DNA from 4 places in the Buttiauxella sp. S19-1 genome. Region 1 is predicted to be linked to each of the others. Evidence: predicted binding sites of a transcription regulator. Region 1 holds the regulator's gene; each other region holds the start of a gene.

The links. Region 1 encodes Fur, which represses iron uptake genes when iron is present. Its sites were predicted from a motif close to ATAATAATGAGAACNACTATCAA; they were not measured.
Region 2: the regulator Fur is predicted to act here: its motif matches at 1,211-1,233, upstream of MES37_RS04925 (DNA polymerase III subunit theta).
Region 3: the regulator Fur is predicted to act here: its motif matches at 750-772, upstream of entS (enterobactin transporter EntS).
Region 4: the regulator Fur is predicted to act here: its motif matches at 920-942, upstream of sodA (superoxide dismutase [Mn]).

Annotation. Positions count from the first base shown of each region.
Region 1 is NZ_JAHWLU010000032.1:12,105-14,309, reverse strand. It holds gene chiP (chitoporin ChiP) at 1-248, shown strand, start outside; gene chiQ (ChiQ/YbfN family lipoprotein) at 296-625, shown strand; gene fur (ferric iron uptake transcriptional regulator) at 715-1,167, opposite strand; gene fldA (flavodoxin FldA) at 1,454-1,984, opposite strand; gene ybfE (LexA regulated protein) at 2,137-2,205, opposite strand, start outside.
Region 2 is NZ_JAHWLU010000012.1:39,170-41,374, forward strand. It holds gene exoX (exodeoxyribonuclease X) at 1-12, opposite strand, end outside; gene MES37_RS04920 (carbon-nitrogen hydrolase family protein) at 51-782, opposite strand; gene MES37_RS04925 (DNA polymerase III subunit theta) at 914-1,144, opposite strand; gene yobA (CopC domain-containing protein YobA) at 1,293-1,667, shown strand; gene copD (copper homeostasis membrane protein CopD) at 1,673-2,205, shown strand, end outside.
Region 3 is NZ_JAHWLU010000017.1:26,114-28,318, reverse strand. It holds gene fepD (Fe(3+)-siderophore ABC transporter permease) at 1-699, opposite strand, end outside; gene entS (enterobactin transporter EntS) at 841-2,073, shown strand; gene fepB (Fe2+-enterobactin ABC transporter substrate-binding protein) at 2,124-2,205, opposite strand, start outside.
Region 4 is NZ_JAHWLU010000049.1:1,452-3,656, reverse strand. It holds gene MES37_RS12585 (L-fucose/L-arabinose isomerase family protein) at 1-748, opposite strand, end outside; gene sodA (superoxide dismutase [Mn]) at 1,023-1,643, shown strand; gene yiiM (6-hydroxyaminopurine reductase) at 1,722-2,205, shown strand, end outside.

The DNA.
Region 1 (2,205 bases):
AACCAAGCTCTAAACCAACCACTGACGGTTACTACGATGCTGACAATCGCCTGAAAGAATCGGCGTACAGCCTTGATGCGTTGTACACCATTCAGGATGGGCGCGCGAAAGGCACTCTGTTCAAACTGCACTTCACTCAATACGACAACCACTCCGACATCCCAAGCTGGGGCGGTGGTTACGGCAACATCTTCCAGGATGAGCGTGACGTGAAATTCATCGTCATCGCACCGTTCACCATCTTCTGATTCGATACCGGGCGTGAAAGCGCCCGGTTTTATAAAGGATATCGAGCATGAAAAAAATCATTTTGGTTACGGTCATGGCTTTAGGTTTGAGCGCCTGCGCACAACCCTCTAAAACGGCACCGGAAGATACAAAACTGAAACAAGCCTATAGCGCCTGTATCAATACCGCAGAAGGGAATCCTGATAAAATTCAGGCCTGTCAGAGCGTGTTAAACGTGCTGGGTCAGGAAAAGGAACACCAGGAATTTGCGAAGAAAGAAACGGTGCGCACCCTGGATTATCAAAACTGTATTCAGGCCACTCGTACTGGTAACGACCAGGCGGTAAAAGCCAAGTGCGATAAAATCTGGCAAGAGATTCGTGCGAACAACAAGTAATCTGTGAATTCCTGCAATAAAAAAACCGGTGAGCTTCCTCACCGGTTTTTTTATACCTGACATCTGGTTCAGAATGTCAGATATGCGGATTACTTTTCGCTGATTTCGTGTGCATTCTCGTCGGTACGGCAATCACCTTCAGCGCAGTGACCGTAAAGGTACAGGCTGTGGTTGGTCAGACGGATGCCATGGCGTGATGCGATTTCACGCTGACGAGATTCAATTGAATCATCACTGAACTCAATAACTTTGCCGCAGTCCAGGCAAATCAGGTGGTCGTGGTGATGTTGTTGAGTTAACTCGAATACGGATTTGCCGCCTTCGAAGTTGTGACGAGTGACAATGCCTGCATCATCAAACTGGTTTAGTACACGATAAACTGTGGCGAGACCAATTTCTTCGCCCATATCAATCAGACGTTTGTATAAGTCTTCCGCACTGACATGATGGTTCACCGGACCCTGTAGCACTTCAAGGATTTTTAATCGCGGAAGCGTGACTTTCAGGCCGGCCTTCTTCAATGCGGTATTATTGTCAGTCATGCGGAAATTGTCCTGTTGCTTAACGGATCGCTCGGACTCAGGGTGAGCGTTAAGATGAATGCGTCTCATTATAGAACTGCAGATTCTAAATGGAAACCGCAAGTATTATTCATAATCAAGCTAAAAAATGGCGGCTGAGTCGCGATTTAATTGCCTTGTTAGCTATTTAGCCAGGGGGTCATTGTACAGGGACAAACCGAAAAGTTAAAAATTTGTAGCGATTATTTTAATCGGAATAATCTATCAATGTGACGCAACCCGTTTAAAAGCTGCGTCACATCCAGAATCAGGCGTTGATGATATCTGCCAGGTTCAGCTCGTCAGAAACTTGTTTGACCCATTTCTGAACGCGTTCAGCAGTCAGTTCTGGTTGACGATCTTCATCGATAGCCAGACCGACAAAGTGATCGTCGTCTGCAAGGCCTTTAGAGGCTTCGAAATGGTAACCCGCAGTCGGCCAGTGGCCCACAATTGCAGCACCGCGTGGCTCAATGATGTCACGGATAGTGCCCAATGCGTCACAGAAGTATTCTGCATAGTCTTCCTGGTCACCACAGCCGAACAGGGCGACCAGTTTGCCATTGAAATCAACTTCTTCCAGAGTCGGGAAGAAGTCATCCCAGTCGCATTGCGCTTCACCGTAATACCACGTTGGAATGCCGAGAAGCAGAATGTCGAAGCCTTCCAGGTCTTCTTTGCTGCTCTTAGCAATGTCATGCACCTCAGCAACGTCTTTACCGAGCTGTTTTTGAATCATCTTCGCGATATTTTCGGTGTTACCAGTGTCGCTGCCGAAAAAAATGCCTACGATTGCCATGAGTAAAATAACCTCTTGATACTTAATGGTATGGTGGCTGCTAATTGGCCACAGATAGGGCAATCATAGCAGAACACATTGCGGTGCGGAAACTGCTATCAGCCTGTTGTGCACAGACTGCAACATCGTATTCCGGGCATATAGCCTTTCAACTAACTGAGATGCTGCTTCAGTTGCGCGAGCAGAATCTCTTCAATCAACTCACTACGACTGATATTGCG
Region 2 (2,205 bases), on a different contig from region 1:
AATGCGCAGCATATTCACTCCATCAGAACTTCGCTGGTTTCAATAACGCGCTAGCGTAATGGAATGATTTCTCCGTGCCAACCTTTCTCATCGCGCCGACCAACGGCCAGCAATTCGCCATGATCGGCGCGCACCACTAACTCGCCGCGATCATCCCAACAGGCGCTACGTCCCGCGGAGCGGTATTTGCCGGTCGAAAAAGCATGATTAGCCAGCAATACCGGCAAATTGTATTTACGCGCCCAACGTTGCAGATACATTTCATCGTGCTGGTAACTGATTTCGTTAATGAACTTGCCTGTGGCGTAAAGACTTGCGCCCATCTCAGCAGCGCTGCGTGGCCAGGTTTCTTCATCGCTGCCGGTACTGAACCCCATCGCGACGCTACGATTATGCAAACCAACCAAAGGGGTATGCTGGCCTGGAAGGTCAATATCGCTTGAAAGAGGTTTGCAACAGGCGACGCGCGAACCATCAGGCAAAAAGCCTACAGAACCGGGTGAAACACCTCCTTTACACCGCAGGGGCAAACCCACAACGATAGTCATTTTGTGTTCTATGGCGGCATTTTGCAGAGGATTAAGACGTTCATCAGTGAAGGGTAGTGCGCAGTCGTGGTGATTTTCTATGTTGAAACCAGTGAGGGATAGTTCGGGAAAAATCAGGAGATCAATTTGTTCACGGACTGCACAACGAACAAAGTCTAAGTGATGTGAGATATTAGATTCGAGGTCATCGGGGGTGGCGCCGTATTGCGCCGCCGCAACATTCCAGACAGGCATATGCTCTTCCTTAATCAATCTACCTAACAGCCATCTTCCTATGGCCGCAACAGGTAATTCCTGTGTTTGGTTCTAAAACCCAAGAAAAATCTTAACATCAATTTTGTCAGGAAGTTTAAGGTTGTGAATATTTATTTCACTTTAGGCTCATATGGCAGACGTGAAAGATTAACTGATGCCAGGCGATGCGCAATCAGGCGTTCTCTGAACCAATCGCGTAGGTGGGCAGGTTGCTCGCGTTCAACGACTTCGGCAATCACCGGCATATTATAACGTTCCTTAAAGGCCACGCCTGCCGCAGCAAGATCCACATTGATCTTATCCATTTCGTCCTGGGGTAATTCAGCAAGATTGTGATTCATTTTGGTCTCCTGTTTTGTGCCGCAAAGGTACTTGCAGATGAAGTTGATGACAAGTCTTTACATTTATTGATAGCTGTTCTCATCTCGACTTCACCTGGGCTCAAGGTTATCCTTTTGCCGTCTTGAATAAGAAAAAGGAATAGTTGATATGGCTTTCACTCGATCTCGTCTTTTTACCCTCGCGACTCTTTTAACGGCTCTTACCGCTTCTGGCTCAGCATTTGCGCATGCGCATCTTGAGCATCAATACCCTGCGGCAGATGCTTCAGTCACGGCGTCACCGCAGGCAATTACCCTCAATTTTTCTGAAGGAGTAGAAGCTAATTTTAGCGGGATTACGCTGACCGGGCCACAGCAAGTCGCCGTGAAAACCGGCATGGCAAAACGTAACGAAAAAGACGAAAAACAGCTCATCGTGCCAGTCGAGGAGGCACTGAAACCAGGTGCATACCAGGTCGACTGGCATGTGGTGTCGGTTGACGGACATAAAACCAAAGGGAAGTACCTGTTCTCGGTGAAATAAGCGGGATGCTACCTTCTTTCTATATCGCGCTGCGATTCATCCATTTTGCTGCCCTTATGGTGCTGCTTGGCAGCACCATTTCATGCTCAATGTTAGCGCCTCAGGCATTTAAGCCGGTCCTCATCCGCCGTCTGCAATGGCAGTGGCATTCTGCAGTCTGGATGACAATGCTTAGCGCAGTATTGCTGTTATGTGCTCAGGCGGGAATGATGGGCAGTGGATGGCAGGACACCATCAATCCACAGGTTTGGCTAGCCGTGCTGGGCACGCGTTTTGGTTCTGTGTGGCTGTGGCAGATTTCACTCGGTTTCGTGACGGTTGTGGTGCTGATGTTAAAACCGCGCAACTTGCAATCTTTACTGCTAACCCTCGCCGCAGGGCAACTCATTTTGCTGGCTGGTGTTGGGCATGCCGCAATGCGCGAAGATTTTTATGGTGGCTTACAGCGCCTGAACCACGCAGTGCATTTACTTAGCGCTGGCTGGTGGATCGGAGGCCTTTTGCCGCTGATTATGTGCATGCGCATGGCTAGAAAACC
Region 3 (2,205 bases), on a different contig from region 1:
CAATTGGGTGCGCGCCACTTTACTGCCGAGTGCGGTTGCGGTGTCGGTGCCCATGCTCAGGCTGTTAAGCGAACGGCTGATCAGCAGCGCAATCGCACAGCCCGTCAGTACCGGCAGCACGATAATTTTCAAAGTGGTGAGGGTGCGAATATCCAGCGTTCCGGCCTGCCAGAAACGTAACTGGTCATAGACCACTGGATTTAACAGCGCGATACCGTTGCTCAAGCCTTCAAGCACCGCGCCGAGCGCCACGCCTGCCAGCGTCAAACGCACCGGGCTGAGCTGCCCACCGCCCTGGCTTCCGGTAAACGCCACCACTAAAGCGGCAGATAATGCACCAGCAAACGCCAGCCCGAGCAGCGCTATCGGCGACGAAAGGCTCCACACGGCGGCACCCAGCACAATGGCAAAACTCGCTCCGGCATTAACACCAAGCAGTCCGGGGTCAGCAAGCGGATTGCGTGTCAGGGTTTGCATCAACGCACCGGCAAGGCCAAGTGCGCCTCCGGCAAGAATACCCGCTAGCGTGCGCGGGAGGCGTGCATCAAGCACGATGGTGCAATCCGCACTTTGGCACTGGCCGCTGAGCGCATCCATAACAACTTCTGCGGGGAGTGATTTGGCACCTAACAGCAGACTGAGCGCTGCCATTAAAAGCAGTAAAAACAACAAACTCAGCAGGATGAACCAGCGTGACATACGTTGTATATCCTTCACTTCGTAGCCTTACAAAAACAATGTAAAATTAAATGATAGTTATTATCATTATCACTCTTATTTGTTTATGCTAGCATGAGCCGCCTCGCATCTGGAAAGAAAAATTCGTTTTAAGGCCATGTAATGAACCGCAATTCTTTGTTGCTCAACCTCAGTTTGCTCAAAACTCATCCTGCTTTTCGCGCCGTCTTCCTTGCCCGTTTTATCTCGATTGTCTCGCTTGGGTTACTGGGCGTTGCCGTGCCGGTACAAATCCAGACGCTGACCGGTTCTTCCTTGCAAGTTGGGCTGGCAGTGACGTTAACCGGCAGCGCGATGTTTATCGGCCTGATGATGGGCGGTGTGCTGGCCGACCGGCACGAACGCCGCCGTTTGATTTTGCTGGCGCGATCTACCTGTGGCGTTGGCTTTATTGGCCTGACGATTAACGCCGCCTTGCCGGAACCGTCGCTGGCGGCGATTTATCTGCTTGGCGTATGGGATGGTTTCTTTGGCGCACTTGGCGTGACCGCGTTGTTAGCCGCCACACCCGCGTTAGTCGGGCGTGAAAACTTAATGCAGGCGAGTGCGATTACCATGCTGACGGTGCGCCTCGGCTCAGTGATTTCACCGATGCTCGGCGGGCTGTTGTTGGCCTCCGGCGGCGTGGTGTGGAACTACGCGCTGGCGTCTGTCGGCACTTTCGTCACTTTACTGCCGCTGTTGAGTTTACCGAAGCTGCCGCCACCGCCGCAGGTGCGTGAAAACCCGCTGCTTTCGCTGCTCAATGGGTTCCGTTTTTTGGTCGGTAACCCGATTATTGGCGGCATTGCGTTAGTTGGCGCGTTGCTGACGATGGCGAGCGCGGTGCGCGTTCTTTATCCCGCACTCGCCGGACACTGGCAAATGAGCGCGGCGCAAATCGGCCTGATGTACGCTGCCGTTCCGTTGGGTGCTGCCATTGGCGCGTTGACCAGCGGGCATATTGCTCATCACGCACGCCCAGGCCGTATTATGCTGGCGACGGGAATTGTTTCGTTTATCTCAATTGGCGTTTTCAGCCTGATGCCGGTTTGGGGGCTTGGGCTGGCGTGTCTGGCGCTATTTGGTTATCTCAGTGCGATCAGCTCTTTGCTGCAATACACCTTAATTCAGACGCTAACACCGGACGGTATGCTAGGCCGTATTAACGGTTTGTGGACGGCGCAAAACGTCACTGGCGATGCGATTGGTGCCGCCATTTTAGGCGGCCTGACGGTAGCGATGACGCCGGTCGCTGCGGCGAGTGCGAGCGGCCTGGCATTAACACTGTGCGGCATAGTATTGGCGATGGTGTTGGTGCAGCTGCGTGGTTATCAGCAGAGCGTTCCGGCGTAGGTTTTCGTAGGGTGGATAAGCGCAAGCGTCATCCACCACATTACAAAAAATCACTTGCTACCAAACAACTGACTCATCCGCTCCAGAACCTGCGTGGCACTGTAATAATCCAGACGGAATGTTTCGGTGCCC
Region 4 (2,205 bases), on a different contig from region 1:
TTTTTTCACAGGCGGGATCGATTTGCAGCGAGGCTTCCACTTCTTGCCATTTTTGCCTGCTGGCGGTTTGCGTGACCAGCTCGCGGTATTCGGCCAGCTCGCACATTTCCAGCGGCTTGAAGCGCACGCCGAGTTTGGCGCTCAGGTTGGTCATGTTGCTGTAAACGTCGACCATGCCGTCGTAATAATGCCCCAACACACCCACCTGGCAAGCCGCCAGCTGTTTGTGTACTTCGAGGGCTTGCAGCCATTGTTCCGTTTGCTGCCAGGCATATTCATCACCCTGCAATGCCCCGACGATCAGCTGGTAACGAATCCCCGCGCGATTAAACACGTTTGCCAGTTCCGGTGCGCTGCACGCCTGGCAGTGTGCCAGCCATTCGCCGGTACGTTCGCCACGATCGGCCATCTCGCGGATTTTCCCGTACGGCAAACCCAGTTCTGGTTGCAGGGCGAGGATAATCACCGGCTTGTTGATCTTTTGCACCAGCGGCAGCACCGTGGAACTCAGCGCGTAGGTGCTGATATACAGCACGATGGCATCGACCGGTTGACTTTGAAGTTGTGTAGCAAAGCGGTCAGCTTTGGCGACGCTATCAATCAGGCCACCATTAATCACCGTCGCGTTAAGCCCGGCGAGACGATGGTCAATTTGTTGCAGATAGCCTGTAAGGCGCTGTTCCAGGCCAGAAAATTGCGGCCAGTAGGTATCAAGGCCGATACCGAAAAGGGCGACGTTAAGCGACATAGTAGTGCTCCAGGCAAGAATGAAGCGCCGACTATCACCCTATTTACCCAACGCTACCTTTGCGGCAATGCCAGTTTCTGTGGCTGATGGCAAAAAACGATTTATCTGCCTGACAGTGCTCACATTTTCTCCATCATGACGAAAAGTTATAACCTTGCTAAAAGTACGGCATTGATAATCATTTTCAATATCATTTAATTAACTATAATGAACCAACTGATTACGCGGCGTTAACAGCTTGTGCGCCGTTCGATAATAAATGGAGATGATGAACATGAGTTATACACTGCCATCCCTGCCTTACGCATACGACGCTCTGGAACCGCATTTCGACAAGCAAACGATGGAAATCCATCACAGCAAACACCACCAGGCGTACGTAAATAACGCTAATGCAGCGCTGGAATCTCTGCCAGAGTTCGCAAGCCTGCCAGTTGAAGAGCTGATCGCTAAACTGGATCAACTGCCAGCTGACAAGAAAACCGTTCTGCGTAACAACGCAGGTGGCCACGCTAACCACAGCTTCTTCTGGAAAGGCCTGAAAACTGGCACCACCCTGCAAGGTGACCTGAAAGCAGCCATCGAGCGTGACTTCGGTAGCGTTGATAATTTCAAAGCAGAATTTGAGAAAGCTGCGGCAACTCGTTTCGGCTCCGGCTGGGCGTGGCTGGTTCTGAAAGGTGACAAACTGGCTGTGGTTTCCACCGCAAACCAGGACAGCCCGCTGATGGGCGAAGCAGTTTCTGGCGTATCCGGCTTCCCAATCGTGGGTCTGGATGTGTGGGAGCATGCTTACTATCTGAAGTTCCAAAACCGTCGCCCTGACTACATCAAAGCATTCTGGGATGTGGTGAACTGGGACGAAGCAGCAGCACGTTTTGCTGCTAAAAAATAAGTTGCAAAGCAACTGATGAAAAGCGAGCCTGATGGCTCGCTTTTTTTATATCTGTCGTCTGGCCACAGGGAGGATCCGATGCACTATCCGCTAAACGTATATATTGGCAAAGTTCGTGAGTATGCAGGCAGCAGGCCAAGTGCGATCGCCAAATATCAGGTCGATGGTGAGCTGAAACTCACTGAGTTGGGTCTGGAAGGCGATCAACAGGCTGAAAAAATTGTTCATGGTGGGCCAGATCGCGCGTTGTGCCATTATCCGCGCGAGCATTACACCTGGTGGGCGCGTGAATTCCCCGAACAGGCTGAACTGTTTACCGCCCCAGCCTATGGTGAAAATTTATCGACCGAGGGGCTGACAGAAAAAGATGTCTATATTGGCGATATTTTCCGTTGGGGCGATGCACTGATTCAGGTCACACAACCGCGCTCACCGTGCTACAAGCTGAATTATCATTTTGGCATTAACAATATGTCTTCGCTGATGCAGGAAACGGGTTATTGCGGCTGGCTGTATAAAGTCGTGCTGGCAGGCAATGTATCGACAGAAAATCCACTGGAAC